DNA from 3 places in the Streptomyces sp. 351MFTsu5.1 genome. Region 2 is predicted to be linked to each of the others. Evidence: riboswitches for the same ligand, from Rfam matches in the RefSeq annotation. Region 2 holds a riboswitch; each other region holds the start of a gene.
The links. Region 2 has a riboswitch for cyclic di-AMP ahead of H295_RS0130765 (M23 family metallopeptidase). Riboswitches for the same ligand answer to the same signal wherever they lie in the genome.
Positions count from the first base shown of each region.

Region 1: it holds a riboswitch for cyclic di-AMP, as region 2 does, so the genes downstream of both, H295_RS0110970 (M23 family metallopeptidase) here and H295_RS0130765 (M23 family metallopeptidase) in region 2, are expected to answer to the same signal.
Region 3: it holds a riboswitch for cyclic di-AMP, as region 2 does, so the genes downstream of both, H295_RS0112595 (C40 family peptidase) here and H295_RS0130765 (M23 family metallopeptidase) in region 2, are expected to answer to the same signal.

Region 1 covers NZ_KB911778.1:286,413-295,798, forward strand. Annotated here, with positions in the region: gene H295_RS0110945 (ATP-binding protein) at 1-1,970, opposite strand, end outside; gene H295_RS0110950 (MBL fold metallo-hydrolase) at 2,697-3,875, opposite strand; gene H295_RS0110955 (glutamate dehydrogenase) at 4,075-5,253, shown strand; gene H295_RS0110960 (TetR/AcrR family transcriptional regulator) at 5,305-5,916, shown strand; gene H295_RS0110965 (SGNH/GDSL hydrolase family protein) at 6,085-6,870, opposite strand; gene H295_RS0110970 (M23 family metallopeptidase) at 7,120-8,055, opposite strand; cyclic di-AMP (ydaO/yuaA leader) riboswitch at 8,060-8,221, opposite strand; gene H295_RS0110975 (alpha-galactosidase) at 8,524-9,386, opposite strand, start outside.
Region 2 covers NZ_KB911790.1:123,737-133,122, forward strand. Annotated here, with positions in the region: gene H295_RS0130750 (DNA gyrase/topoisomerase IV subunit A) at 1-1,096, opposite strand, end outside; gene H295_RS0130755 (M16 family metallopeptidase) at 1,549-2,949, shown strand; gene H295_RS0130760 (M16 family metallopeptidase) at 2,946-4,334, shown strand; cyclic di-AMP (ydaO/yuaA leader) riboswitch at 4,544-4,706, shown strand; gene H295_RS0130765 (M23 family metallopeptidase) at 4,720-5,481, shown strand; gene H295_RS0130770 (GntR family transcriptional regulator) at 5,684-6,379, shown strand; gene H295_RS0130775 (HPr family phosphocarrier protein) at 6,516-6,797, opposite strand; gene H295_RS0130780 (bifunctional GNAT family N-acetyltransferase/acetate--CoA ligase family protein) at 6,996-9,386, shown strand, end outside.
Region 3 covers NZ_KB911779.1:117,578-126,963, forward strand. Annotated here, with positions in the region: gene H295_RS0112585 (M23 family metallopeptidase) at 1-1,345, shown strand, start outside; gene pcrA (DNA helicase PcrA) at 1,421-3,904, opposite strand; cyclic di-AMP (ydaO/yuaA leader) riboswitch at 4,344-4,490, shown strand; gene H295_RS0112595 (C40 family peptidase) at 4,499-5,644, shown strand; gene H295_RS0112600 (tellurite resistance/C4-dicarboxylate transporter family protein) at 5,783-6,766, shown strand; gene H295_RS0112605 (hypothetical protein) at 6,744-7,097, opposite strand; gene H295_RS0112610 (NlpC/P60 family protein) at 7,553-8,614, shown strand; gene H295_RS0112615 (LuxR C-terminal-related transcriptional regulator) at 8,679-9,386, opposite strand, start outside; gene H295_RS0112620 (PspC domain-containing protein) at 9,386-9,386, opposite strand, start outside.

The DNA.
Region 1 (9,386 bases), on a different contig from region 2:
TCCCCACCAGCCGACGGCCCAGTCCCCCGGGCCGACACTCCCGCAGCGCCGGTCAGCGAGGGTCCACCGCTCGACAGGGGATCGCTGCCGCCGAAACCCGGCCCACGGCCGTGGGACACACGCGCATCGCCTTCCGTCGAAGTCCGGCTCCCTCCGGAAGGGGACGCACCGTTCGCGATCGACCCGGCACCGTCACTTCCCCGCCCGCCGGCACCTGGCTCAAGCCCACCGGCACCCGGCTCAGGCCCACCGACGCCCGGCTCAAGCCCACCGGCTCCCGGCTCAGGCCCACCGACGCCCGGCACGAACTCGCCCCCGGCCTGCGCTCGACCGGCCTCTCCGGTCGGGACCTCGCCCCCGCCGGCCACCCCCGAAGCCCCACGCCCCGGGTCCGACGACGCCCGCTCACCAGCCCCAGGCCCGCGCCCGTCCCCGTCCGACCCGCGCCCACTGCCACGCGGCGACGCAGCTCCACCCCGCCCACGCCCGCCACCGTCGCCCTCCCCCTCGGCAGGCGCCGTCCGTCCGCCGTCCGGGCCCCGCGTCCCCATCGCCCCGCCCTTCCCCGTGGGGGTCGCGTGGCCGTTGAGGTTCGCTCCCGCGGTGCCCTGGGACTGCCGCCGGTTCGGATCGTCCCCGGGACGCGGCTCCGCCGGCGCTCCCCGGTGTCGTGCCTGCGTGCCGGGCCGCAGTGGGCCGGGACTCCGCGGCGCCCCGACGCCGGACACCGCGCCCTCGGGCGGCTGCGCACCCACCACCCCCGGCGCCGAGCCCAACAGCGCCTGCGGGACGACGAGAACGGCCTGCACCCCGCCGTAGATGTTGCTCTGGAGCCGCACATGGATCCCGTGCCGCTTGGCGAGCTGGGACACCACGAACAAGCCGATCCGGCCGTCCGCCAACAGGCTGGCCACATTCACCTGATCGGGGTCCGTCAACAGCGCGTTCATCCGCTGCTGTTCGGCGACCGGCATACCGAGTCCGCGGTCCTCGACCTCGATCGCGAGCCCCGAGGTCACCAGGTTGGCCCGCAACAGCACTTGGGTGTGCGGCGCCGAGAACACCGTCGCGTTCTCCACGAGTTCGGCCAGCAGATGGATGACGTCGGCGACGGCATGCCCCCGCAGCGTGCCGTCGATCGGCGGCACCAGCTTGACCCGCGAGTACTGCTCGACCTCGGCGATGGCCGAACGCAGCACCTCGGTCATCGAGACGGGGTTGCTCCACTGCCGCCGCGAGACCGCACCGCCGAGCACCGCGAGGTTCTCGGCGTGCCTCCGGATCCGGGTGGCGAGGTGGTCGACGTGGAAGAGCCCCTTGAGCAGGTCGGGATCCTCGATCTCGTTCTCCAGCTCGTCGAGAATCGAGATCTCCCGGTGCACCAGCGACTGAAGCCGCCGGGCGAGGTTGACGAACACCTCCAGCTTCTGTTCGCTGCCGGCCTGGCTGGAGAGCTGGGCTGCCTGGACGACGGCCGTGACGGCCCCGTCGTGCGCCCGCGTCAGATCGGCCGCGAGCAGCTCGAAGTCGTCGGCGCCCTCGGCCGGACCGCTGCGCGGAGCACGTCCCGGCGGGGCCTCCCCGCGCCGCAACCCCTCGACCAGCGCCCGCAGTTCGGCTTCGCGGCGCGCGCTGCTCCGGCGCAGTGCGCCGACCCGGTCGCTCACCGTGGCGGCGGCACGGTCGGCCGCCACCGCGGCGATCAGGATGCCCGCGAGCGTCACCGAGAGCGCGCCGCCGAGGACACCCCACAGGACGAGTCCGGGCCGTGTCCCCGTGGTGCGGACGGTGAACAGCACCGCCGCACAGCCGCTGAGGGCCACCGCGATCGGCGGGAGCACGGCCAGGCGCAACAACTGCGGCCGTATGTGCGTCTCCGGCAGCGAGGGTGCGGGGCGGGCGACCTGCCGCCCGTGCCGCCCGCCTTCACGGCGGTCTGCGCGCGCGGCCGGTGCACGGAGGTGAGACATCGGTGTCCTTGTACTGGTCCGTGGGTCCTGGCGGCCGGAGGTCCCCGGGCTGCCCCGCCCGGTCCGGCGGGCCGCGGCGTGCGCCCCGGCGGGCTGCCGGTCGGGGGGCGTGGGGACGGGTGAGGCGGCGCGTTCGTCGGTCACCTGCGCCCCTCCCTCCTCCCCGCCCCCGCGGCGGTCCACCGTGGGCATGCGTCGTGGCGTACCGGTCGAGAGAACCGAATACTTCAACCTCTCGTCGCCCGGCGGACACTCACAGTAGTCGCCAAGGCATCATGTGCGAGCGGCAGTTGACAAAGTCCTCCGGTAGGCGTCCCACTCTGGTATGAGGCTTCGCACGACAGACCGACAAGCCGATCGGACAGCCGCGCTCGAACGAGTGATTACCGATCAGCCCTGGTCAAAGGTGTTCAGAAGCGCACGACGAGACCTTGGGACGTACGCGCACCCCGGTCATCACATCAGCCGCCTTTTCGAGGACGACCGCCCGGCAAAGCCCTGCCAGACCATTGGCCCAAGCCTTCCCGAACGTCACTGAGCGTGTCCATGAGGGACAACGCCGCCGCCCCCGCCACGCCCGAAAGTGCGCATCACAAAGGGGTGCCGCGCGCCCCCGGCGGAATCATCACCGCCGCAAGCACCCGACACCCCACACCACCCGAACTCAGGCCCCAGCCCTCAGGCCCCGGCCCTCAGCCTCGCAACGGAGCCCGGCCGGCAGAGCCCTCAGCCCTCCAGCACGGCCTCCGGCTCCCCCGCCGCCGTGGGCAACGCGTCCCATCCCCCGACAGGCGCCTTGGCCACCGCCCGCCACCACGGGTCGACCACCGGCACCGCGCCCGGCTCGAACGGCTCCCCCGGCCGCGGCGAAGCCATCGCGACCCCGGCCTTGTGCGCCAGAAGCATCGTCCGCTCGGCCGGCTCCGCCCACGCATGGGCCGCGAGATTGAACGTCCCCCAGTGGATCGGCAGCAGTACCCCCTGCGCCGCGTCCCCGCCCTGGAGATCCAGATGGGACCGCAGTGCCTCGTCGGGGGTCATGTGGATGTCCGGCCACAGGTCGGAGTACGCGCCGAGCTGGATCATCGTGGCGTCGAAGGGCCCGAAGGCCGCGCCGATGTCCTTGAAGCCGTCGAAATAGCCGGTGTCACCGCTGTGGTAGACCCGGTGCTCCTCGCCGGAGACCACCCAGGAGGCCCACAGCGTGTGCTGGGTGTTCCGCAGCCCGCGTCCGCAGAAGTGCCGGGCCGGCGTGGCCGTCAGCGTCAGCCCGGCGACCTGGGTCGACTCGTGCCAGTCCAGCTCGCGCAGCCGGTCCGCGGACACGCCCCAGTGCTCGAGATGCGCCCCCACCCCGAGCGGCACGGCGAACACCGTGTCCGTCCCGGCGAGTGCCTTGATCGTGGGCATGTCCAGATGGTCGTAGTGGTCGTGGGAGATCACGACCACGTCGACCGGGCCGAGCGCGGCGAGCGGCAGCGGCACCGGGTGGAGCCGCTTGGGCCCGACGAAGGGGAACGGGGAGCAGCGCTCGCCCCAGACGGGGTCGAACAGCACCCGGCGTCCGTCGATCTCGGCGAGGACGCTGGAGTGGCCCATCCAGGTCAGCCGCAGCCCGGTGGCGGGCGGCCTGGAGAGGTCGGCGAGGGTCGTGGGGTGCACCGGGATCCGGCCTTCGGGGGCGCGCCGGGGCCGGCTGTCGCTGTCGAAGAAGACCTTGGCGAAGTCCAGCGGCGAGGCGTCGGGGCGGGTCCGCGTGGGGTTCCCGCCCGGGTTCTGGAAGACGCCGTCCTTGAAGTGGGGGGATCTGCGGATGCGCGCCATGCGCTCGCCGCTCGGGTCCGCACCGAAGGCCGCGGGCTGCACCGCGCGGAGCCCGGAGCTCAGGGAACGGAAGCCGGTCACGGTACCTCCAGGTGGAGAAGCTGAGGCATCCATTATGGTCCGCCCCTCTGACAGTGCCGGGGTCTGCCCGGTCACATGCGTAAGGACGCCGCAGGAGGGGTTCACGTTGACAGGGGACCCGACCTCACGTTGACAGCACGGACCCCGATGTCAATACTGACTCCCCGTTCAGTAACCCTTCAGCCGCCCCGGAGCCCGCGTGACCACCCCCCTGCTGTCGCTCACCTGGACCGACCACGTCACCGGCCGCAATGGCTTCCTGGTCGTCGACCGGCTGGTGCGGGGTGTCGCCAGCGGCGGTCTGCGGATGCGCCCGGGCTGCACCCTGGAGGAGGTCACCGGCCTCGCCCGCGGCATGACCATGAAGGAGGCGCTGCACTACGACCCCGCCGCACGGTACGTCCCCCTGGGCGGCGCGAAGGGCGGCATCGACTGCGACCCCCGGGACCCGGAGGCGTACGCACTGCTCGTGCGCTACCTGCGCGCCATGCGCCCGTACGTCGAGAGCCTCTGGACGACCGGTGAGGATCTCGGTCTCAGCCAGGACCTGGTGGACCGGGCGGCCGCCGAGGCCGGCCTTGTCTCCTCGATCCAGGCGGTCTACCCGCTGCTCGACGACGCGACCGCGGCCCGACGGCGGCTCGCGGACGCCTTCGCCGTCGAGGTGGACGGCATCGGTCTCGACGAGCTGGCGGGCGGCTGTGGGGTCGCCGAGTCGGCGCTCGCGGCCCTGGACCGGGCCGGGGTGCCGTACGCGGGCACGCGCGTGGCCGTGCAGGGGCTGGGCACCATGGGCGGGGCCACGGCCCGCTTCCTCACCCGCGCGGGGCTCACCGTGGTGGCCGTCGCGGACATCAAGGGCACGATCCACAATCCCGCCGGCCTCGACGTCGAGGCGCTGCTGGCCGCCCGGGATCCCTACGGCACCGTGGACCGCTCCGTGTTGCGTCCCGCCGACCGTGAACTGCCCGGCGAGTCCTGGCTGTCGTCGGACGCGGAGGTGCTGGTGCCCGCGGCGGTCTCGTACGCGATCGACACCGGCAACCAGGCGCGGATCCGGGCCCGTTGGATCGTCGAGGCCGCCAACATGCCGGTCCTGCCCGCGGCGGAGGCGATGCTGGCCGCGCGCGGGGTCACCGTGCTGCCGGACGTGGTGGTCAACTCCGGGACGAACGCCTGGTGGTGGTGGACCCTGTTCGGTGACATCGACGCCGACGCGGACGCGGCCTTCTCTCACATACGGCGTTCCATGCGCGCCCTGGTCGAGCAGATGCTGGCACGCGCGGAGGCCGACGGCACCTCGCCGCGCGCCGCAGCTCACGCGCTGGTCGCGGACCGGCTGCCGGTGATCGCGGAGCGGTTCGGCTGGTACCGCTGACCTCGCCCCGGCCGGGCGGTGTGCTCCGGGCCGACGGATTAGGGTGAGCTCGTGGCGAGAGTGCGGTTGACAGTGGCCGAGCGGCGCGAGGAGCTGCTGCGGGCGGCCATCGAGCAGATCGAGGCGCGGGGCGTGGCGGCCGTCAGGATCGCCGACGTGGCGTCGGCGCTCGGGGTGAGCAACGCCCTGGTGCTCTATCACTTCTCGACGAAGGAGAAGCTGGTCGCCGCCGCGTTCACCTTCGCCGCCGAGGACGATCTCGCGCATCTGCGCAAGCTCCTCGGCCGCCGCACGAGCGCCCTGCGCCGGCTCCGCTCGGCCGTGCGCTGGTACGCCCCGACGGGCCAGGCCAAGGGGTGGCGGCTGTGGATCGAGGGCTGGGCGGTGGCGCTGCGCGAACCGGCCCTCCAGGAGGTCACCCGTGATCTCGACCGGCGCTGGAAGGCAGCCCTTGCGGAGGTGATCGCCGAGGGTGTCACGGCGGGCGAGTTCCACTGCCCGGACCCACAGGCCACGGCCCTGCGCCTCACGGCCCTCCTGGACGGCCTCGCCGTACAGCTGACGTCCTACGCCGGAGCGGTCCCCCGGACCCGCGCCCAGGAGTGGGTCGACGAGGCCTTGGCCCGCGAACTGGGCCTGGACAGGACGACGTTGACGCCGTAGCCGTAGCCACGAGCCCGCACACTGCGGACCACCCGTCGCCGCCGCCGGCCGGCCCGGCCGCCGGACAACTCCCGGCGCCGGACGGCCAACGGAGCGCTGGAACTCCCGTCGCCCGGCCCCTACGCCGTAGCCCGGTTGTCCCAGCTAACCCGCCCCGTGCTCTTGCACTCAGGCCACCGAAGCGATCCGTGTCTTGATGTCGTCCGGGGAGAGCACGCCCTTGGCCGTCACATGGTCGCCGGAGGACTCCCCGCGCAGTCGGCGGCCGATCCACGGCACCAGGAACTCCCGTGCCCAGTGGACGTCGTCGCGCCGCACGTCCAGTGGGCCGCGGGGCGGCAGCGGTGGCCATGGCTGGTCGGGGTCGGCCGGGACCTCCAGGCCGAGGACCTGCCCCGCACGGAGCGCCACACGCGTGTGCCCCTCCGCGGACAGGTGCAGCCGGTCGTGGTCCCAGGCCCGCCGGTCCTGGATCGTCTTCAGGGACCACAGATCGAGCACCGGGCACCCGTACCGGTCGGCGACGGCCCGCACATGGCCGTTGTACGTGGCGATCTTGCCGCGCAGGTGCTTGAGCACGGGCACGCCACGGGTGTCGAAGCCTGTGGTCACCATGACGGTGCCGCACGCCTCGGTGAGCCGGGCGACGGCCCGCTCGAAGCGCTCGGCGACCTCGTCGGGGTCGGTGCCGGGCCGGATGATGTCGTTGCCGCCGGCGCAGAACGACACCAGGTCCGGTGCCAGTTCGACGGCCTGCGGAAGCTGGTCCTCGACGATCTGGTCGAGCAGCTTTCCGCGCACGGCGAGATTGCTGTACCTGAATTCGCCCTCGGGCCGCCGGTCGGCGAGGAGCACCGCGAACCGGTCGGCCCAGCCGACGAACGCCCCGTCGGGGCCGGGGTCGCCGACGCCCTCGGTGAAGCTGTCCCCCACCGCCACGTACGACCCGATCACTGATCTGCTGTCATTCTTCGAATCGTCTGCCACAGCGGTTCATGATTCACCTTCGAATGTGACCTACGCGACCGTAGGAAGACCTTGACGTGCGGTGAGATAAGCCACTCCTAAAGTGTTGGCCAAACCAGGAATAGGTCCCTGATCACCACTGTTGGCGATGCGACCGCCACACCCGGAAGTCGTTACCGAACACCGAAGGCCGGACCCGGGGATCGGGGTCCGGCCTTCGGTGGCACAGGGGCGGGGTCAGCCGACGGCGACGCCCTTCGAGCGGAGGTAGGCGACCGGGTCCACGTCCGAGCCGTAGTCCGGCGTGGTGCGGATCTCGAAGTGCAGGTGCGGTCCCGTCACGTTGCCGGTGGCGCCGGAGAGACCGATCTGCTGCCCCTCGGACACGGTCTGACCGGCCGACACCGAGAGCTGCGAGAGGTGGGCGTACTGGGCGTAGTAGCCGTCGTTCAGCTTGATGACGACCTGGTTGCCGTAGGCACCGCCCCAGCCCGCGGAGACGACCGTGCCCGCGGCGACGGCCTTGAGCGGGGTGCCGGTGGGCACGACGAAGTCGACGCCGGTGTGGTAGCCGCTGGACCACATGGCACCCGCCACGTGGTACCCGGTGCCGATGGTGGCGCCGGTGACCGGCAGGGTGTAGCCGCTGGAGCTGCCGGAGCTCTGGGTCGCGGCCGCCGGCTTCGCCTCCGCCTTCTCCGGCTTCGGGGAAGATGCCTTCGGGGCGGACGACTTGGCCGGGGATCCGGTCTTCGTCGCGCCCGGGGCCGCCTTCTTGCCGATCGACAGCTTCAGGCCGGGGTGGATCAGCGAGGGGTCGTCGCCGACGGCCTCGCGGTTGTCGGCATAGAGCTTCTTCCAGCCACCGGCGACATTCTGCTCGTCCGCGATCTCCGAGAGGCAGTCGCCGACGCGCACCGAATAGGTGCGCACGGTCGAGGCCTTCGCGGTGTCTTTCCTGGCGGCGGTCCTCTCGGCCGACTTCTCGGCGGTCTTCTGCGTGACCGGAAGCGACTGAACTGCCTTTTCCGGCACCGACTGCGAGGTGGCGGCGTGGGCGCCGGTGGCTCCCATCAGCGGCAGCGCGAGCGCGGCGCCTCCGGTGCCGGCGACGGCTATCGAGCGGGTGAAGCGCTGGGACTTCGGGCGGCGGTGCTTACCCTTCGCGGGCATGACGAATTCCTCTCCGGCGCCTGCGAGGTGAGCTGTCGGGTGCGAGCTGGAGATGCCCGGCCGCGTCGGGACGCGGCTAAACCCCAAGCCTGTTCCGGAGACCGGAACAGGCGGTACTGCCTGTGGGTCCCCCGCTCCTGCCGTCACGGGTGAGTGTGTGCGGAATCCGTTCGGCGGCAGGATTGGGCGTCCGACCGGATCGGTGGCGAACGTAAACGAGCAAGACGCAAAGGGACAAGTGAGGGGTTCCGCGGGAATGCGTTCCCCTTGATCCCTTATGGGGATTACCGGTCACCCTGCGTCAATCGGAAGCCCGTCACCCACGCAAACCCCCTTGGGAATTATGCGGATTACGTGAACATGCCGTGCGACACACCGTCACGGATATGACGCTCCTCACGTCACGAATTCCCAAGATCCCGCACTTCGGAAGGAGTTGGAAAGAACCCAGCAATTCGGACAGAAGCCCTAGATGCGGCGCAGCCGGAAAACTGCCGCATCGAGGTCACCCCGCAGACCGGTGCGAAGTCCGTGATGCAGCAATACGGCCCCTCGGTGAACTTCGCCCGTTTCGAGGCATTCGTACGACGCCGTCGGGTCGAGCCCGCGCAGCCGCACCGCCGGCACGGGTTCCCCGTAGTGCTGGGCCTGAAGCCAGGCGAGCACGACCGTCTCCTCGCCGAGGACGTACTGCACCGCGCTCAGCCCGCCCCGCGGAGGACGCAGCCGGTACTGGTCGCCACGCTGGACCACGGGCCGGATCTCCTTGTAGAGGTCCACCCAGCGGCGGGCCTCGGCGAGCTCCTCCTCGGACCACTCCGTGAGGTCGCCCCCAACCCCGAGCACCCCGGCCATGGAGCTGACGAACCGGAACCTCAGCGAGCTCACACGGTCGTTGAGCTGGGTGTTGGGGCTGTCGGTGACCCAGGCGGCCATCACGCGCGCGGGGTGGATCTGGCTGAAGCCGTGCTGGATGGCGAGACGGTCGAGCGGGTCGGTGTTGTCCGAGGTCCACACCTGGTCGGTCCGGCTGAGCACCCCGAGGTCGATCCGGCCGCCGCCGCCCGAGCAGGACTCGAAGGCGACGCCGGGGTGGGCGGCACGCAGCCGGTCCAGCAGGGCGTAGAAGCCGTGCACATGGTCCACCCACAGGCGCTGCGGGTAGGGGTCCCCGGGCCAGCCGGCGTCGGTGAAGCAGCGGTTGAAGTCCCACTTGACGTAGTCGATCGGGGCGCTCGACAGCAGGGTGTCGAGCTGCTCCCAGAGGTACTCCTGGACGTCCTCGCGCGCGAGGTTCAGTACGAGCTGATTGCGGAACTCCGTCCGCTTTC
Region 2 (9,386 bases):
AGACCTCCAGGAGCTCCTTGAGGCCGAGCGTGAGGGGCTGCCCGTCCACCAGCGCCACGTTGTTGACGCCGAAGGACTCCTCCATCGGTGTCAGCTTGTAGAGCTGCTCCAGGACCGCCTCCGGCACGAAGCCGTTCTTGATCTCGATGACCAGGCGCAGGCCGTGGGCGCGGTCGGTGAGGTCCTTGACGTCGGCGATGCCCTGGAGCTTCTTCGCGCCGACCAGGTCCTTGATCTTGGCGATCACCTTCTCCGGGCCGACCGAGAAGGGCAGTTCGGTGACGACGAGGCCCTTGCGGCGGGCCGTGACCGTCTCGACGGCGACCGTGGCGCGGATCTTGAAGGTGCCGCGGCCCGTCTCGTACGCGTCCCGGATGCCCGACAGGCCGACGATCCGGCCGCCGGTGGGCAGGTCGGGGCCCGGGATGTGCTTCATCAGGGCGTCCAGATCCGCGTTGGGGTAGCGGATCAGGTGGCGGGCGGCGGCGATGACCTCGGTGAGGTTGTGCGGCGCCATGTTGGTGGCCATGCCGACCGCGATGCCGGAGGCGCCGTTCACCAGGAGGTTCGGGAAGGCGGCGGGCAGCGCGCCCGGCTCCTGCTCCTGGCCGTCGTAGTTGGGCGCGAAGTCGACGGTGTCCTCGTCGATGGACTCCGTCATCAGGCTCGCGGCCTCGGCGGCGCGGCACTCGGTGTACCGCATCGCGGCCGGCGGGTCGTCGTTGCCCAGCGAGCCGAAGTTCCCGTGGCCGTCGACCAGCGGGACGCTCATCGAGAAGGGCTGTGCCATGCGCACGAGGGCGTCGTAGATCGACGTGTCTCCGTGCGGGTGCAGCTTGCCCATGACCTCGCCGACCACGCGCGCGCACTTCACGTAGCCGCGGTCGGGGCGCAGGCCCATCTCGTTCATCTGGTAGACGATGCGCCGGTGCACCGGCTTGAGGCCGTCGCGGGCGTCGGGGAGCGCGCGGGAGTAGATGACCGAGTACGCGTACTCGAGGTACGAGCCCTTCATCTCGTCCACGACGTCGATGTCGAGGATCCGCTCCTCGTACGAGTCGTCGGGCGGCGGGGTCTTCGTGCTGCGGCGGGCCATCGCTGCCGGCTCCTCTTTTCTGGTCGCTCGCCTACGGGTCGCTCACATCGGCCCTTTGGCTCACTCTTGCTGAAGCGTGAACAGGATCTGACGCGGACCATTGTGGACCGCGGCACTGACAGTCCGGGCCAGGACCCGGCTGAACCGCTCGGCGGACGGCTGGCACGCCGCCCGGCCGACGACCCCCCAGGCCGCTCCACCCGGCGACTGCCACGCCGCCCCACCGGGCGACCGTCACGCCGCCTCGCCGACGACCGCCGAGCCACCCGGCCCGGCGCTCGCGCAGCGCCCCGCTCACGGTTGCCCGCAGGCTACGCGATCCGCTGTGGGCGTACGCGCCCCGGGAACTTCACCCAGGGTCCGCACGCTTGCATACAGTGGCAGGACCGGCAGGAAAACAGCTCCACGAACCGCGGTTCTCAACGACCGCGACCGCGATCGAAGGGACGTACATGCCCATGGGTCACACGGCCACAGACCAGGCAGGCACCGGGGGCCTGACAGCGACCGAGCACCGCCTGGCCAACGGCCTTCGCGTGGTGCTCTCCGAGGACCACCTGACCCCGGTCGCGGCGGTGTGCCTCTGGTACGACGTCGGTTCGCGCCACGAGGTCAAGGGCCGTACCGGCCTGGCTCACCTCTTCGAGCACCTGATGTTCCAGGGCTCCAAGCAGGTGCACGGCAACGGGCACTTCGAGCTCGTCCAGGGCGCGGGCGGCTCGCTCAACGGCACCACCAGCTTCGAGCGCACCAACTACTTCGAGACCATGCCCACCCACCAGCTGGAGCTCGCCCTCTGGCTGGAGGCCGACCGCATGGGCTCCCTGCTGGCCGCCCTCGACGACGAGTCGATGGAGAACCAGCGCGACGTCGTCAAGAACGAGCGCAGGCAGCGCTACGACAACGTCCCCTACGGCACCGCGTTCGAGAAGCTCACCGCGCTCGCCTACCCCGAGGGCCACCCCTACCACCACACCCCGATCGGTTCGATGGCCGACCTGGACGCGGCCACCCTGGAGGACGCCCGCGCGTTCTTCCGCACCTACTACGCGCCCAACAACGCCGTCCTGTCGGTCGTCGGCGACATCGACCCGGAGCAGACGCTCGCCTGGATCGAGAAGTACTTCGGTTCCATCCCCTCGCACGACGGCAAGCCCGCACCCCGCGACGGCTCGCTTCCCGAGACCATCGGCGAGCAGTTGCGCGAGGTCGTCGAGGAGGAGGTCCCCGCGCGCGCGTTGATGGCCGCCTACCGGCTGCCCCACGACGGCACCCGCGAGGCGGACGCGGCCGACCTCGCCCTGACCGTCCTCGGCGGCGGCGAGTCGTCCCGCCTCTACAACCGGCTCGTACGACGCGACCGTACGGCCGTCGCGGCCGGCTTCGGCCTGCTGCGCCTCGCCGGAGCGCCCTCCCTCGGCTGGCTGGACGTGAAGACCTCCGGGGACGTCGAGGTGCCGGTCATCGAGGCCGCCATCGACGAGGAGCTCGCCCGGTTCGCCGCGGAGGGGCCCACCGCCGAGGAGATGGAGCGAGCCCAGGCCCAGTTGGAGCGCGAGTGGCTGGACCGGCTCGGCACCGTCGCGGGCCGCGCCGACGAACTGTGCCGCTATGCCGTCCTGTTCGGCGACCCGCAGCTCGCCCTCACCGCCGTGCAGCGCGTCCTGGACGTGACCGCCGAGGAGGTCCAGGCCGTCGCCAAGGCCAAGCTGCGTCCCGACAACCGCGCGGTGCTGGTCTACGAGCCCACCGCACCCGCCGAGATCGCCGACAGCGCCGAGGACGCCTCCGAGGACCCGCAGGCCGCGGCGACCGTAGAAGCCACCGACGAGAACGAGGAGGCGGCCAAGTGACCGAGCTCGCCGCGATGGAATTCCACCCGCAGCCGCAGGCGGGCGAGCCCAAGGTCTGGGCCTTCCCCGCCCCCGAGCGCGGAACGCTCGACAACGGCCTCACCCTGCTGCGCTGCCACCGCCCCGGCCAGCAGGTCGTCGCCGTCGAGGTGCTCCTGGACGCGCCCCTGGACGCCGAACCGGCCGGCCTGGACGGCGTCGCCACGATCATGGCGCGCGCGTTCTCCGAGGGCACCGACAAGCACTCCGCCGAGGACTTCGCCGCCGAGCTGGAGCGCTGCGGCGCCACCCTCGACGCGCACGCCGACCACCCCGGCGTCCGCCTCAGCCTCGAGGTGCCCGCCTCCCGCCTCGCCAAGGCGCTCGGTCTGCTGGCCGACGCCCTCAGGGCGCCCGCGTTCGCGGACAGCGAGGTCGAACGGCTCGTCACCAACCGCCTGGACGAGATCCCGCACGAGCTGGCCAACCCGTCCCGCCGCGCCGCCAAGGAGCTCTCCCGGGAGCTGTTCCCGGCGGACTCGCGCATGTCCCGTCCGCGCCAGGGCACCGCGGAGACCGTCGAGAACATCGACTCCGCCGCCGTACGCGCCTTCTACGAGAAGCACGTACGCCCCGCCACCGCGACCGCCGTGGTCGTCGGCGACCTCACCGGCATCGACCTGGACGCGCTGCTCGCCGACACCCTCGGCTCCTGGACCGGCTCGGCGGCCCAGCCGCGCCCGGTGCCGCCGGTGACCGCCGACGACACCGGCAGGGTCGTCATCGTGGACCGCCCCGGAGCCGTCCAGACGCAGCTCCTGATCGGCCGTACCGGCGCCGACCGGCACGCACGCGTGTGGCCGGCGCAGGTGCTCGGCACGTACTGCCTCGGTGGCACCCTCACCTCCCGCCTGGACCGGGTCCTGCGCGAGGAGAAGGGCTACACCTACGGCGTGCGCGCGTTCGGGCAGGTCCTCAGGTCAGCCCCGGACGGCTCGGGGGCCGCGATGCTCGCCATCAGCGGCTCCGTGGACACCCCGAACACCGGTCCCGCCCTGGACGACCTGTGGAAGGTGCTGCGCACGCTCGCCGAGGGCGGTCTCACCGACGCCGAGCGCGATGTCGCCGTGCAGAACCTCGTGGGGGTGGCGCCGCTCAAGTACGAGACGGCGGCGGCCGTCGCGAGCACGCTGGCCGACCAGGTCGAGCAGCACCTGCCCGACGACTACCAGGCGACGCTGTACCAGCAGCTCGCCGCCACCGGCACCGTGGAGGCCACCGCGGCCGTCGTGAACGCCTTCCCGGTGGACCGGTTGGTGACGGTCCTGGTCGGCGACGCGGCCGCCATCAAGGCGCCCGTGGAGGCCCTCGGCATCGGCGAGGTCAAGGTCGTGACGGCCGAGTAGGGCAAGTGCCGTCGAGGGGCCCTGGTGACGGATGCGTCACCAGGGCCCCTTCGACACCCAGGTCACTTAGATGTCCGAATTGGGTGGGAGGTTGCCTGTCTGCCCTGTGGGATGCGCTACAAACACCGTGATCCGTTTGGGTCTTGAAACCCGCCCCGCTTAGCGTCATCCGGGCTGTTCGTCAGGCACTGCGCCGCGCCCGCGGCACCGGACAGCCATCGCCGAGTCCCCGTACGGCGCGAGCCAGGGGAGCCGGGGACCCACACCAAGTCCCTGGGGTGAATCGGACGTCCGTGCAGCGCGCGGAGGCCCGTAGGAGACCTTCCTGCTCCGAACCCGTCAGCTAACCCGGTAGGCGAGAAGGAAGGAAAGGATCAGCCATCACATGGCGTTCACCTGCGCCACCGGGAAGCACCGCCGTCCCAGCCGTATGAAGCGCACCACCGCCCGCGCCGCGGGCGTCGCCGCCCTCGCCACCACCGGCGTCATCGGCGCTGTCGCCGCCCCGGCGCTCGCCGCCGACAACTCCGCCACCGCCGTGGAGCAGAGCGGTCTCATGCCCGTCGTCAGCACCGGCCAGTCGCTCGCCGCGCAGATCGACGCGCAGGCCGTGGCCCAGGAGCAGGCCGCCGCGCAGAAGAAGGCGGCCGCCGAGGCCAGGCGCAAGGCCGAGGCCAGGGCCAAGGAGATACGCGAGGCCAAGGAGCGCGCCGCCCGCGAGGCCGAGCGCAAGCGTCTCAACGCCTTCGTCGCCCCGATCTCCGGCTCCTACATCTCCACCGGCTACAAGAGCGGCGGCTCGATCTGGTCGTCCGGCAGCCACACCGGAGTCGACTTCCACGCTGCCAGCGGCACCTCCGTGCACGCGGTCGGCCGCGGCACCGTCGTGGAGGCCGGCTGGGGCGGGTCGTACGGCAACAACATCGTGATCAGGATGGCCGACGGCACGTACACCCAGTACGGCCACCTGTCGTCCATCGGCGTCTCGGTCGGCCAGTCGGTCACCCCGGGGCAGCAGATCGGCCTGTCCGGCGCGACCGGCAACGTCACCGGGCCGCACCTGCACTTCGAGGCGCGCACCAGCCCCGACTACGGCTCGGACATCGACCCCGTCGCCTACCTGCGCTCGCACGGCGTCAACGTCTGACACCGCTTCCGCGCGAGACCTCCGCGCGATCTCCGCGAAACCCCGGCTCCCCGAGCCGGGGTTTCGTCGTTTCCGGAGCCCCCTTGTCCAAAAAATATCCCCGGATTCCGGTCCGCCGTCGGAAATTCCCGCTGATTGCAATAGAGTCACTGAACACACGTCAATCGGCGACGTTTCGCGGGGATTAAGACGGAGGTCGGACATGCGTATTCCGGCGCACTCGGTATGCACGGCGATCCGGGACGACATCGTCGCCGGTGTCCACGAGCGCGGCAGCCGGCTCACCGAGGAACTGCTCGCCCGCCGCTACGGCGTCTCCCGTGTCCCGGTCCGGGAGGCCCTGCGCACCCTGGAGGCCGAGGGCTTCGTGGTGACGCGGCGGCACGCGGGCGCGTGCGTCGCCGAACCGACCGAGCAGGAGGGCGCGGACCTCCTGGAGATGCGCCTGCTCCTCGAACCGCTCGGCGCCGCCCGGGCCGCCCAGCGGCGCACCGAGGCCCATCTGAAGGTGCTGCGCGGCCTGGTCCGGCTGGGTCAGGAGCGTGCCAGGCGGGGCAACAGCGAGGATCTGCGCTCCCTGGGGGGCTGGTTCCACGAGACGCTCGCCCAGGCCTCCGGCAGCCCGGCGATGACCTCGGTGCTGACCCAGCTGCGGCACAAGATCGCCTGGATGTACGTCGTGGACGCACCGGCCGACCCGGTGGAGTCGTGGGCGGAGCACGGCGCGATCGTGGACGCGGTGGCGCGCGGGGACGGCGAGCGCGCGCGGGCGATCACGGCACTGCACACCGAGCGCTCGGGTGCGGCGCACCGGCTGCGGCTCACTTCGGGGGCGGACCGCGCGGACCGTGTGAGGACCTCGCAACATCCTGTAAACGTGACGGGCCTGCGGCATTAACACAGGCGCCGTATACAAAGAGGGGGAAATTCGTGGGGCAGTATTTCTGCTGCCCGTGAAAGGGAAATGCGAAGGGCCCGCCCGATAATCCGGACGAGCCCTTCGACTTGTTTTACCGCGCTGTGCCCCGGAGAACTCAGACGGTCTCGGGAAGCTCCTCGAGTCCCTCGGCGACCAGCTTGGCGAGCCGGTCGAGGGCCGCGTCCGCGCCCTCGGCGTCGGAGGCGAGGACGACCTCCTCGCCGCCCTGGGCGCCGAGGCCGAGGACGGCCAGCATGGAGGCCGCGTTGACGGGGTTGCCGTCGGCCTTGGCGATCGTCACCGGGATGCCTGCGGCCGTGGCGGCCCGGACGAAGATGGAAGCGGGTCGGGCGTGGAGGCCCTCGGCCCAGCCGACGTTGACGCGGCGCTCAGCCATGTGATGCTGCCCTTCGGTGTTCAGGGTTGTCTAGACCAGTTTCCCACACGTGAAGCGTCTCCGGAGGGGACCCGATGTCCCTCCCGGGGTGAGCCGCCGGACCGCGGCCTCGGTCCGGCGTCCGTCCTTGTACCCGCTCGCGCGTTGTCCACAGACTGCCTCGCGCCGTTGTCGTACGCGAGCCGTACTCTGGGGCCCATGCAGAGCGCGTCGGACCGGCACGAGTACCCCGCCCACTGGGAGGCCGACGTAGTGCTGCGCGACGGCGGCACCGCGCGCATCAGGCCCATCACCGTCGACGACGCCGATCGCCTGGTCAGCTTCTACGAGCAGGTCTCGGACGAGTCGAAGTACTACCGCTTCTTCGCGCCCTACCCACGCCTGTCCGCCAAGGACGTCCACCGCTTCACGCACCACGACTTCGTGGACCGGGTGGGACTCGCCGTCACCATCGGCGGCGAGTTCATCGCCACCGTACGCTACGACCGCATCGGCGAGGACGGCATGCCCGCCTCCGCCCCGGCCGACGAGGCCGAGGTCGCCTTCCTCGTCCAGGACGCCCACCAGGGGCGCGGTGTCGCCTCCGCGCTCCTCGAACACATCGGGGCGGTCGCGCGCGAGCGCGGCATCCGGCGCTTCGCCGCCGAGGTGCTGCCCGCCAACGTCAAGATGATCAAGGTGTTCACCGACGCCGGGTACACCCAGAAGCGCAGCTTCGAGGACGGCGTCGTACGCCTGGAGTTCGACCTGGAGCCCACCGACCGCTCCCTCGCCGTGCAGTACGCGCGCGAGCAGCGCGCCGAGGCGCGGTCCGTGCAGCGGCTGCTCGCCCCCGGCTCCGTCGCCGTCATCGGCGTCGGCCGCACCCCCGGCGGCGTGGGCCGCAGCGTCCTCGCCAACATCCGTGACTACGGCTTCGAGGGCCGCCTGTACGCCGTGAACAAGGCGTTCCCCGAGGAGCAGAAGGACCTCGACGGGATCCCCGCCCACCGCTCGGTGAGCGACATCGACGGCCCCGTCGACCTCGCGGTCGTCGCCGTACCGGCCGACCACGTCCCCGACGTGGTCGCCGAGTGCGGGGCGCACGGCGTGCAGGGACTCGTCGTGCTGTCCGCGGGCTACGCCGAGAGCGGCCCCGAAGGACGCGAGCGCCAGCGCGAACTGGTCCGGCACGCACGCGCGTACGGCATGCGGATCATCGGCCCGAACGCCTTCGGCATCATCAACACCCACCCGGACGTCCGGCTCAACGCGTCCCTGGCCCCCGAGACCCCCCGCCCCGGCCGGATCGGCCTGTTCGCCCAGTCGGGCGCCATCGGCATCGCCCTGCTCTCCCGGCTGCACCGCCGCGGCGGCGGGGTCACCGGCGTCACCGGCGTCTCCACCTTCGTCTCCTCCGGCAACCGCGCGGACGTCTCCGGCAACGACGTCCTCCAGTACTGGTACGACGACCCAGACACCGACGTCGTCCTCATGTACCTGGAGTCCATCGGCAACCCGCGCAAGTTCACCCGCCTCGCCCGGCGTACGGCGGCGGCGAAGCCCCTGGTCGTCGTGCAGGGCGCCGGATCCGCCCCGCAGGGCCACGCCGTACGCGCCACGCGCCTGCCGCACACCACCGTGTCCGCGCTGCTGAGGCAGGCCGGAGTGATCCGCGTCGACACCATCACCGAACTCGTCGACACCGGCCTGCTGCTGGCCCGCCAGCCGCTGCCCACCGGGCCCAAGGTGGCGATCCTCGGCAACTCCGAATCGCTCGGCCTGCTCACCTACGACGCGTGCGTGGCCGAGGGCCTGAAGCCCGCGACCCCGCTGGACCTGACCACCGCGGCCACGCCGGAGGACTTCCACGTGGCCCTCGCGCGCGCGCTCGCCGACGACTCCAGTGACGCGGTGATCGTGACGGCCATCCCGGCGGTCGGCGGGGGATCGGCGGGCGACGCCGCGCTCGCCGAGGCCCTCAGGTCCGCGGCGGAGCAGGTCCCCGGCAAGCCCGTCCTCGTGGTCCACGTCGAGCTCGGCGGCCTCGCGGAGGCCCTGTCCGCGGCGACCAGCACCGCACCCCAGGCCGCCGCGCTCCCGCCCGTGATCCGCGCCGACCACCCCTTCCGCGCCCTCGACCGGCTGCGCGCCGCCCCGGCCCCCGCCGAGCCGCCCGCCCCCGAGACCTCCGAACGCCTCATCCCCGCCTACCCCGCGGCCGAGCGCGCGGTGCGGGCCCTGTCCGACGTGGTGGAGTACGCCCAGTGGCGCCGGGACGCCGCCGAACCCGGCAAGGTGCCCGAGTACGACAACGTCGACGAGAAGGGCGCCGCCGCCCTCATCGACGGCCTGCTCACACGCGGGCAGGGCCTCACCCTCGGCAGCGACGAGACCTGCGAGCTGCTCGCCGCCTACGGCATCGAGGTCCACCGCGCGCTGCCCGCCCCCACCCCCGACGCCGCCGCGGAAGCCGCCCGCACCCTCGGCTACCCGGTCGCCCTCAAGGCCACCGCCCCGCACCTGCGCCACCGCGCCGACCTCGGCGGCGTACGCCTGGACCTCGCGGACGAGGAGCAGCTGCGACGGGCGTACAGCGAGCTGACCGAA
Region 3 (9,386 bases), on a different contig from region 2:
CGCCACGCGGTGGAACACCGGCGGCCACCAGACCCTGAACTACGACATGTACGCGGCCCAGCACCACGCCGCCTACGACACCGGCGCGTACGACGCCACGCAGTGGGGCGGCGACCAGCAGCACCTCGGCGCGATCCCCCCGCAGTCGGGTGGCCCCGACCACAGCGGCGAGTGGGACGCCGGCGCCTGGCAGCAGCTCGACCCCGCCGCGCACCAGGCCGACCGGACCCAGCAGTGGGAATGGGGCACGCAGGCCTTCGACACCGGTGCGTACGACGCCACGCAGTGGAACTCCGACGGCCCGGCGGCCGACCCGCACGCGACGACCGCTTTCGAGCAGGCCGGGTACGACGAGAGCCACCCGTACGACGAGACCCACGCCTACGCCGAAGGCCACGCGTACGACGAGGCGAATCCTTACGGCGACGGCGACGGCTACGCCGAACACACCTCGCACGAGGGCGAGTCCATCGACGCCGCCCTCACCGGCACCGGCGAGATGCCCGCCGTGCACGACATCGACGGCCGGCTCCTGGACGACCAGGAGGAGGCTCCCTCGGCCGCGGCGACGCCCGCCCCGGGCTCCCGCGTCGCCGCCCGCAACGCCAACCGCTCCCGCCGCCGTATGCCCGCGAAGCGCTCCGCGCTGCTGACGATCGCCGTTCCCTCGGCGTGTGTCATGGGGGTCGCCGGGATCGCCGCCGCCTCGGTCGGCACGCTGACCGGCGGCGAGCAGAGCACCGCGAAGACGCTGGCGGACCCGACCGCGGTCAAGCCGTCCGTCGCGAACGACAAGCTGGACACCCAGCTCGAGAGCCTCTCGGCCGGCGCCGACGACTTCGCCGACCGGGCCAGCCGTACCCAGGAGCGCATCGACCTCAAGGCCCAGCAGGTGGCCGAGAAGAAGAAGGCGGCGGAGGAGGCGGCCCGCAAGGAGCGGCTGCGCCCGAAGTTCGCGCTCCCGGTCGCACAGCGGGGTCTCAGTGCCTACTTCGGCCAGGCCGGCGTCAACTGGATGTCCGTCCACACCGGCATCGACTTCCCGGTGTCGTACGGCACGACGGTGATGGCCGCGACCGACGGCACCGTGCGCACGCAGTGGAACAGCGCGTACGGCAACATGATGGTCGTGACCGCGAAGGACGGCACGGAGACGTGGTACTGCCACCTCTCCAGCTACCGCGTCTCCTCCGGTACGACGGTCAAGGCCGGCGATCCGATCGCGTACTCCGGCAACTCCGGCAACTCGACCGGCCCCCACCTGCACTTCGAGGTGCACCCGGCGGGCGGTTCGGCCATAGACCCCCTGCCGTGGCTGCGCAGCCACGGGCTGGACCCGACGTAACCCGAGCCGCACGCCGACGCCGAAGGGCCGGACCCGGAGCAGAACCCCCGGACCGGCCCTTTCGCTTGCGCGGAGCTACAGCTTCTCCACCGGCGCGTACCGCAGCAGCAGTCGCTTCGGCTTCGCTTCCCCGAAGTCGATCGTCGCCTCGGCGTTGGCGCCGGTGCCCTTGACCCCGACCACGGTGCCGAGTCCGAACTGGTCGTGGGTGACCCGGTCGCCGACGGCGAGCGCGACCACCGGCTTCTCCGAGGTCCTGCGGGTCGCGAAGCCGGACGCACCCGACGCCGAGGATCGCGACCGGGACGAGGACAGCGAGGCGGCGACGCCCGAGACCGGCCCCGCGGGGGCGGCGGTCGCCCCCGTGCGCTTCCAGTCGACGTGCTGCGCCGGGATCTCCTCCAGGAAGCGGGACGGCGGGTTGTACGACGGCTGCCCCCACGCGCTGCGAAGGGAGGACCGGGTGAGGTACAGCCGCTCACGCGCGCGCGTGATGCCGACGTACGCAAGCCGCCGCTCCTCCTCCAGCTCCTTGGTCTGGCCGAGGGCGCGCATGTGCGGGAACACGCCGTCCTCCATGCCGGTGAGGAAGACGACCGGGAACTCCAGGCCCTTGGCGGTGTGCAGGGTCATCAGGGTGATGACGCCGGAGCCGTCCTCGTCCTCGTCGGGGATCTGGTCGGAGTCGGCGACGAGGGCGACCCGCTCCAGGAAGTCGGAGAGCGACCCGGTCTCCTCGCCCTCGCCGGACTCCTGCTCGAACTCCAGCGCCACGGCGGCGAGTTCCTGGAGGTTCTCGATCCGTGTCTCGTCCTGCGGGTCGGTGGAGGCCTGCAACTCGGCGAGGTAACCGGTGCGTTCGAGAACGGCTTCCAGGACGGTCGCCGGGCCCGCGCCGGACTCGACGACGGTCCGGAGCTCCTCCATCAGCACGTTGAACCGCTTCACGGCGTTGGTGGAGCGCGCCGCCATGCCGTACGCCTCGTCGACGCGCTTGAGCGCCTGCGGGAAGCTGATCTTCTCGCGCTGGGAAAGCGCGTCGATCATCGCCTCCGCGCGGTCGCCGATGCCCCGCTTGGGCACGTTGAGGATCCGGCGCAGCGGCACCGAGTCCTCCGGGTTGGCGAGGACGCGCAGGTAGGCCAGGACGTCCCGGACCTCCTTGCGCTCGTAGAAGCGGACGCCGCCGACGACCTTGTAGGGCAGGCCGACGCGGATGAAGACCTCTTCGAAGACACGGGACTGCGCGTTGGTGCGGTAGAAGACCGCGACATCGCCGGCCTTCGCGTCGCCCGCGTCGGTGAGACGGTCTATCTCGTCGGCGACGAACTGCGCCTCGTCGTGCTCGGTGTCGGCGACATAGCCGGTGATGCGCGCACCCGCGCCCGCGTTGGTCCACAGGTTCTTGGGGCGGCGGGACTCGTTGCGCTCGATGACGGCATTGGCGGCGGTGAGGATCGTCTGGGTGGAGCGGTAGTTCTGCTCCAGGAGGATCGTCACCGCGTCCGGGTAGTCCTCCTCGAACTGGAGGATGTTGCGGATGGTCGCGCCGCGGAAGGCGTAGATCGACTGGTCGGCGTCACCGACGACACAGAGCTCGGCGGGCGGCAGGTCGTGTTCGCTCGGCGGTACGTCGACGGGGTGCTCGGAGGTGCCGACCAGCTCCCTGACCAGCGCGTACTGGGCGTGGTTGGTGTCCTGGTACTCGTCGACGAGGACGTGCCGGAAGCGGCGGCGGTAGTGCTCGGCGACGTCCGGGAAGGCGCGCAGCAGGTTGACCGTCGTCATGATCAGGTCGTCGAAGTCGAGGGCGTTGGCCTCGCGCAGCCGCGACTGGTACATGGCGTAGGCCTGGGCGAGGGTCTTCTCGAAGCCGTCGGCGGCCTGGGCGGCGAAGTCCTCCTCGTCGATCAGCTCGTTCTTCAGGTTGCTGATCTTGGCGCTGAAGGACTTCGGCGGGAACTTCTTGGGGTCGAGGTCGAGGTCGCGGCAGACCAGGGCCATCAGACGCTTCGAGTCGGCGGCGTCGTAGATCGAGAAGGAGGAGGTGAACCCGAGCTTCTTCGACTCCCTGCGCAGGATCCGCACGCACGCGCTGTGGAAGGTCATCACCCACATCGCGTTGGCCCGCGGGCCGACGAGCTGCTCGACGCGCTCCTTCATCTCGCCCGCGGCCTTGTTGGTGAAGGTGATCGCGAGGATCTGGCCGGGGTGGACACGGCGCTCGCCGAGGAGGTGGGCGATGCGGTGGGTGAGCACCCGGGTCTTGCCGGAGCCGGCGCCGGCCACGATGAGCAGCGGGGTGCCGGAGTGCACGACGGCGGCGCGCTGGTTCTCGTTCAGCCCGTCCAGGAGCGCGGCCGCGTCCAGCACCGGGCGGGGGGCGCCATCGCGGTAGTAGGCGTCCCGGTCCGGGGGCACGTCGAACTTCCCGCCGAACAGATCGTCCGGAACGGGTTCCGGCACGTGGTCGTCCTCGGGCGGCGGCGGGGGTTCCTCCGCGTGCCCGCGAGGGGCCTGGAGGTCCGCCAGGAAGCTGTCGTCAAAGAGGCTGCTCATCGCTCTCCGAGTCTAGGGGGCCCCACTGACAGCCCGCCGCCGCCCTGAGAACATCGCCGGAATCGGCACGCCCAGCGCCCGGGCGCAGGCCCGCTCAGCGCCCGGGCGCAGGCCGCGACAGCTGTCGCACCCCGCCCGTCCGGCGCCGGCCCACGACCCTCCGGAGCCGTGTCGTCACGGTCCGCGGCCGGCTGGCAGGCGCCGCGCCCCGCCGGAACCGCCCTTCCTCCGCCTCGCGGTCACACTCAGGAAAAGCACTCGAGCCGCGACAGACCACTCGGCGCCGACCGTCAGCCACGCACCCCTGACCGAAGGTCACGAAAATGTATCGGGCATATCGAACATCAACCTTCACAGGGGCCACAGCAGTTGGCTACCGTTCCCGGTAGGCCGTACGACCCCCTCCGGCGAACGTCGCCGGGCCGCGCGGCCTCCGCCGAGTCCGGCAGCGCCGCCGCGCGCCCGGAGCCGGGGACCCACCGAACCCCGGGGTGAATCGGCCGACTCCCGCCCACGGGAGCGCCGTAGGGCAACCCTTCCCGCCCGAACCCGACAGCTAACCCGGTAGGCGGAGCACGGAAGGAGTCGCCTCCCTTGGCGTCGCACCGCAAGTCGCGTCCCGCTGGTACGCGCGTAGCAGGCATACGGACCCCGGCCCTCGCGACGGCCGCGCTCACCTCCGTGGCCCTGCTGTCCCAGTCGGCGAACGCCGCGCCGGCCGATGACAAACCCAGTCTCGAAGAGGTCGAGAAGAAGGTCGACGACCTCTACCGCCAGGCGGAGTCGGCGACCGACACCTACAACGCGGCCAAGGAGCGGACGACCAAGCAGCGCAAGCAGGTCGACACGCTCCTCGACGACGTCGCGCGGCGCACCGAGAAGCTCAACCAGGCCCGGGAGGAGCTCGGTTCCTTCGCCGCCGAGCAGTACCGCACCGGGGCCGCCGCGCCCGGCACAGCGACCTTCCTGCTCGCCGACACCCCGCAGGACTACTTCGACCAGACGCAGCTGATGGGCCGCCTCACGAGCCGCCAGAAGGGCGCGGTCGACGACTACGTCTCCGAGCAGTCGGCGACGATGAAGAAGCGTCAGGAGGCCTCCCAGAGCCTCCAGTCGCTCACCGAGACGCAGAGCGACCTGAAGACCGCGAAGGCGACCGTCCAGAAGAAGCTCGCCGACGCGCGCGAGCTGCTCTCGGAGCTGACGGCTCAGGAGAAGGCCCGCCTCGCGGCGATCGAGAAGGCGAAGCAGGAGGCCGCGGCCCGCAAGGCGGCGGAGCTGGCCCGGCAGCAGGCGGCCGCGGAGAAGGCCGCGCAGGAGGCGGGCCGGCAGGAGAGCACGCCGGGCACCGGCACCTCGACCGCGACCGACTCCTCGTACGCCACCAGGGCCGCCAAGGCGCTCGCCTTCGCCCGCGCACAGATCGGCAAGCCCTATGTGTGGGGCGCCACCGGCCCCGGCTCCTACGACTGCTCAGGCCTCACCCAGGCCGCCTGGAAGGCCGCCGGCGTCACCCTCCCCCGCGTCACCTACGACCAGGTCAACGCCGGCACCACGGTCTCCCTGGCCGACGCCCAGCCGGGTGACCTGGTCTTCTTCTACGACGACATCACCCATGTCGGCCTCTACATCGGCAACGGCATGATGATCCACGCCCCCAAGCCGGGCGCGTACGTCCGCGAGGAGTCGATCTACTACGACGGCGAGTCGGCGATCCACAGCGTGGTGCGACCGGCCTGAGGTCCCGTGGCGCGGGCGGGGCGCCTGCGCCCGCGCGATGTCCCCCACGCGCGTGTGCCCGCCCCGCCCGGGCGATTTCCCCCACGCGCGCGTGCGCGCCCCGCTCGCGGGCTGCGCGGAGCTTCCTAGCATCGGTCCATGGCCGGTACCTCCCCGTACTCCCCCCTGCGCGTCTGGTGGACGCAGCGCCCGCCCGCCGCCGGGGCCGCCGTGCTGGCGACCGGCATCCTGTCGGTCGGGCTGCATCTGACCGGCTACGCGACGCTGTCCCGGATCGCCCTGGTGATCGGCTGCGCGGCCTGGCTGGGACTGGCCGCCGAATTCGCCGTACGACTGCTGCGGGAGCGCGCGCGATGGGCCGCCGAGGCCGGGACGCCGGGCGCCCTGACGGCGGTGGCGGCGACCACCGTCCTCGGCACCGGCTTCTCCGCGCTCGGCCGGCAGCCCCTGGCCGAGGCGCTGCTCGCGCTGGCCGCACTGCTGTGGCCGGTGCTGATCGTGTTCGTCGTGAGCCACTGGAGGCGGCGGATGCCCGGCGGGGTGTTCCTGGGCTGCGTGGCGACGGAAGGCCTCGCGGTCCTCGGCGCCACCCTCGCGGCGGCCGAGTCGGCGGCCTGGCTCGCGCACACCGCGCTCGTGCTGTTCTGGCTCGGTCTGGTCCTCTACGGCGTCGCGCTCTTCCGCTTCGACCCGCGCCAGGTGCTCGAGGGCCACGGTGACCACTGGATCGCGGGCGGCGCGCTCGCCGTCTCGGCGCTGGCCGGCGCGCAGCTGATCGCCGCGGACAGCGCGCGCCTGTACCTGTGGAACGACGACGACCTGGGCGTACTGCACGCGGTGACCGTCACGCTGCTGGTGCTGGACCTGGTCTGGTACGCCGTCCTGCTGGTGGCCGAGTGCCTGCGGCCGCGGCCGCGCTACGACGTGCGGCGCTGGGCCACCGTCTTCCCCATGGGCATGTCCGCTGCGGCGACCCTGTCGGTCGCTGCCGCCGTGGACGTCTCCTGGCTGAAGGTGCCGGGTGAGGTGCTGCTGTGGATCGCGGTGGCGGCCTGGCTGGCCGTCGCCGTGGGAGCGGTCGCCGAGGCGCGTGCCGCTCTCAGGTCCACAGGACCGCGATGAAGACGTTGGCCGTGGTCAGCGCGCCGACCAGGCCGAACAGCCTCTTGTCGACCTTCTCGTCGTCGCGCTTCACATAGACGAGTCCGAGGATCACGATCAGCAGGGCCAGCTTCACGCCGATCTTGATGTTGTTGACGTGCTGGTCGTCGGCCTGGTTGAGGCCGACCAGGATCACCCCGGTGACCAGCATGGTCGCGGCGCCGTGCAGCATCGCGGGGACGAACCGGGCGGCGCCCTGGCCCATCGCCTTCATCTGGGTGAGGAAACCGCCGAGCAGCGAGGCGATGCCGATGATGTGCAGGCCGACGAAGAGATGGATGAGTACGTCCATGGGGCCGGAGCCTATTGCGGTCCCTCAGGAGCGCACACACCGCCCCCGTCGGGAGATCTTGCATATATGCGGCTCCTAGCACTCCAAACCTCCCGAGCGGCAGGAAATCCCGACTTCGGTCAGCGCGCCACGCGAAGTCGACGGCGGCACCCCGGGATCACGATCACCTTCGGTCACCAGTCGATTACCTGACGGCACTTCCGCACAACGCGTTACCTCCCGGACACACCCAGGTTTAGCGTCCTCCACCAGGTGACCGGCTCCCCACCGCCGCCCGGGCCAGGGGCGGCAGTCGGCCACCACCGCCGAGAAGGTCCGGCGGCGGTCCGCTCCCCCTGTGCGGGCCGTCGCCGGACGCGCACACCGCCCCAGGCGGTCGTACGGCCGCTCCCTCCTGGCGTCCGTACGTCCCTGGGTCCCGGGGCGGCGGTCGGACGAAAGGACGTGCAGTCCACGTGGCAGCGCACCGCAAGCCCCGTCAACGCTCGGCCGGCGGCCATACGGTCCGTACGGCGGCGACGATCGCCCTCGCCGGAGCGGCGACCGCGGCGGGCTTCGACGGGACCGGACACGCCGAGCCGCAGCTCACGCCCGCGCAGGTCAAGGCGAAGGTGGACCAGCTCTACCAGGAGGCGGAGACCGCCACCGAGAAGTACAACGGCGCGAAGGAGAAGGCGGAGGCCGCCGAGACCCGGCTCGACTCCCTGCGCGACCAGGCGGCCCGCAGGACCGCGCAGCTCAACGAGGCCCGGGACGGGCTGGGCGCGATCGCCGCCGCGCAGTACCGGGGCGGCGGACTCGACCCCGCGATGCAGCTCGCCCTCTCCGACGACCCCGGCCACTACCTGGACGGCGCCGAGTTCGTCGAACGGGCCGGCAGCAGACAGGCGACCTCGGTGGCGAACGTCCGCCGGCAGCTGCGCGAGATCGAGCAACTGCGCGGTGCCGCACACATCGAGCTGGAAGCGCTGAAGTCCCGTCAGGCGGAGCTGAGGCGCCACAAGAAGACGATCACCGGGAAGCTGGACGCGGCCCGCCGCCTGCTCGCTCAGCTGCCGGCCGGGGAACGCGCGGGAGTGGGTGAGGCCGGGGCTCGCGCCTCACGTGACGCGTCGGGCGCGCGCCAGGGCCTGACGACACCCGCCGCGGCCACCGCGCAGGCCCCCAACTCCCGTGCCGCGGCGGCCGTCTCCTACGCCTACTCCAAGCTCGGCAGCCCCTATGTCTGGGGCGCCACCGGCCCGGACGCCTTCGACTGCTCGGGCCTCGTCCAGGCCGCGTACCGCTCCGCCGGCATCTCCCTGCCCCGCACGACCTACGCCCAGATCGACGCCGGCCAACGCGTCTCCCGCTCCGAACTCCTCCCCGGCGACCTGGTGTTCTTCTACTCCGGCATCACCCATGTCGGCCTCTACATCGGCAACGGCATGATGATCCACGCCCCGAACCCGTCGGCACCGGTACGGGAAGCGCCGATCGACGAGATGCCCTTCGCGGGAGCCACCCGGGTGGTGTGAGCGGGCCCGGACGGGCGAGGCCCGGACGAGTGCCCCCGACGAGTGCGCCCCGGACGTGCGCGGGTCAGACCAGTCGCCGTGCGGTCGCCCATCGCGTCAGCTCATGACGGTTGGACAGCTGCAACTTCCGCAGCACCGCCGAGACATGGGACTCGACCGTCTTCACCGAGATGAACAGCTGCTTGGCGATCTCCTTGTAGGCGTAGCCCCGCGCGATGAGCCGCAGCACCTCGCGCTCGCGCTGGGTCAGCCGGTCGAGGTCCTCGTCGACCGGCGGTGCGTCGGTGGAGGCGAAGGCGTCCAGGACGAAGCCCGCGAGCCGCGGGGAGAACACCGCGTCACCCTCCTGGACGCGGAAGACGGAGTCGACGAGGTCCGTGCCCGTGATCGTCTTCGTCACATAGCCGCGCGCCCCGCCCCGGATCACCCCGATCACGTCCTCGGCCGCGTCCGAGACGGACAGGGCGAGGAAACGGACGGGCTGCTCGGGGTCGGCCATCAACGGGGCGCAGCGGCGCAGCACTTCGACCCCGCCGCCGCCCGGGAGGTGGACGTCGAGGAGGACGACCTCGGGGCGGGTCGCGGTGATGACGGTGACGGCCTGCTCGACGTCCGCGGCCTCCCCGACGACCTCGACACCGGTCTCCTCGGTCCGGCCGATCTCGGCCTGGACGCCGGTGCGGAACATGCGGTGGTCGTCGACGAGGACCACGCGCACCCGGCGCTCGCCCGCGCCCCCGGTGACCTCAGCCGTGTCGTTCGCCTCGTCGCT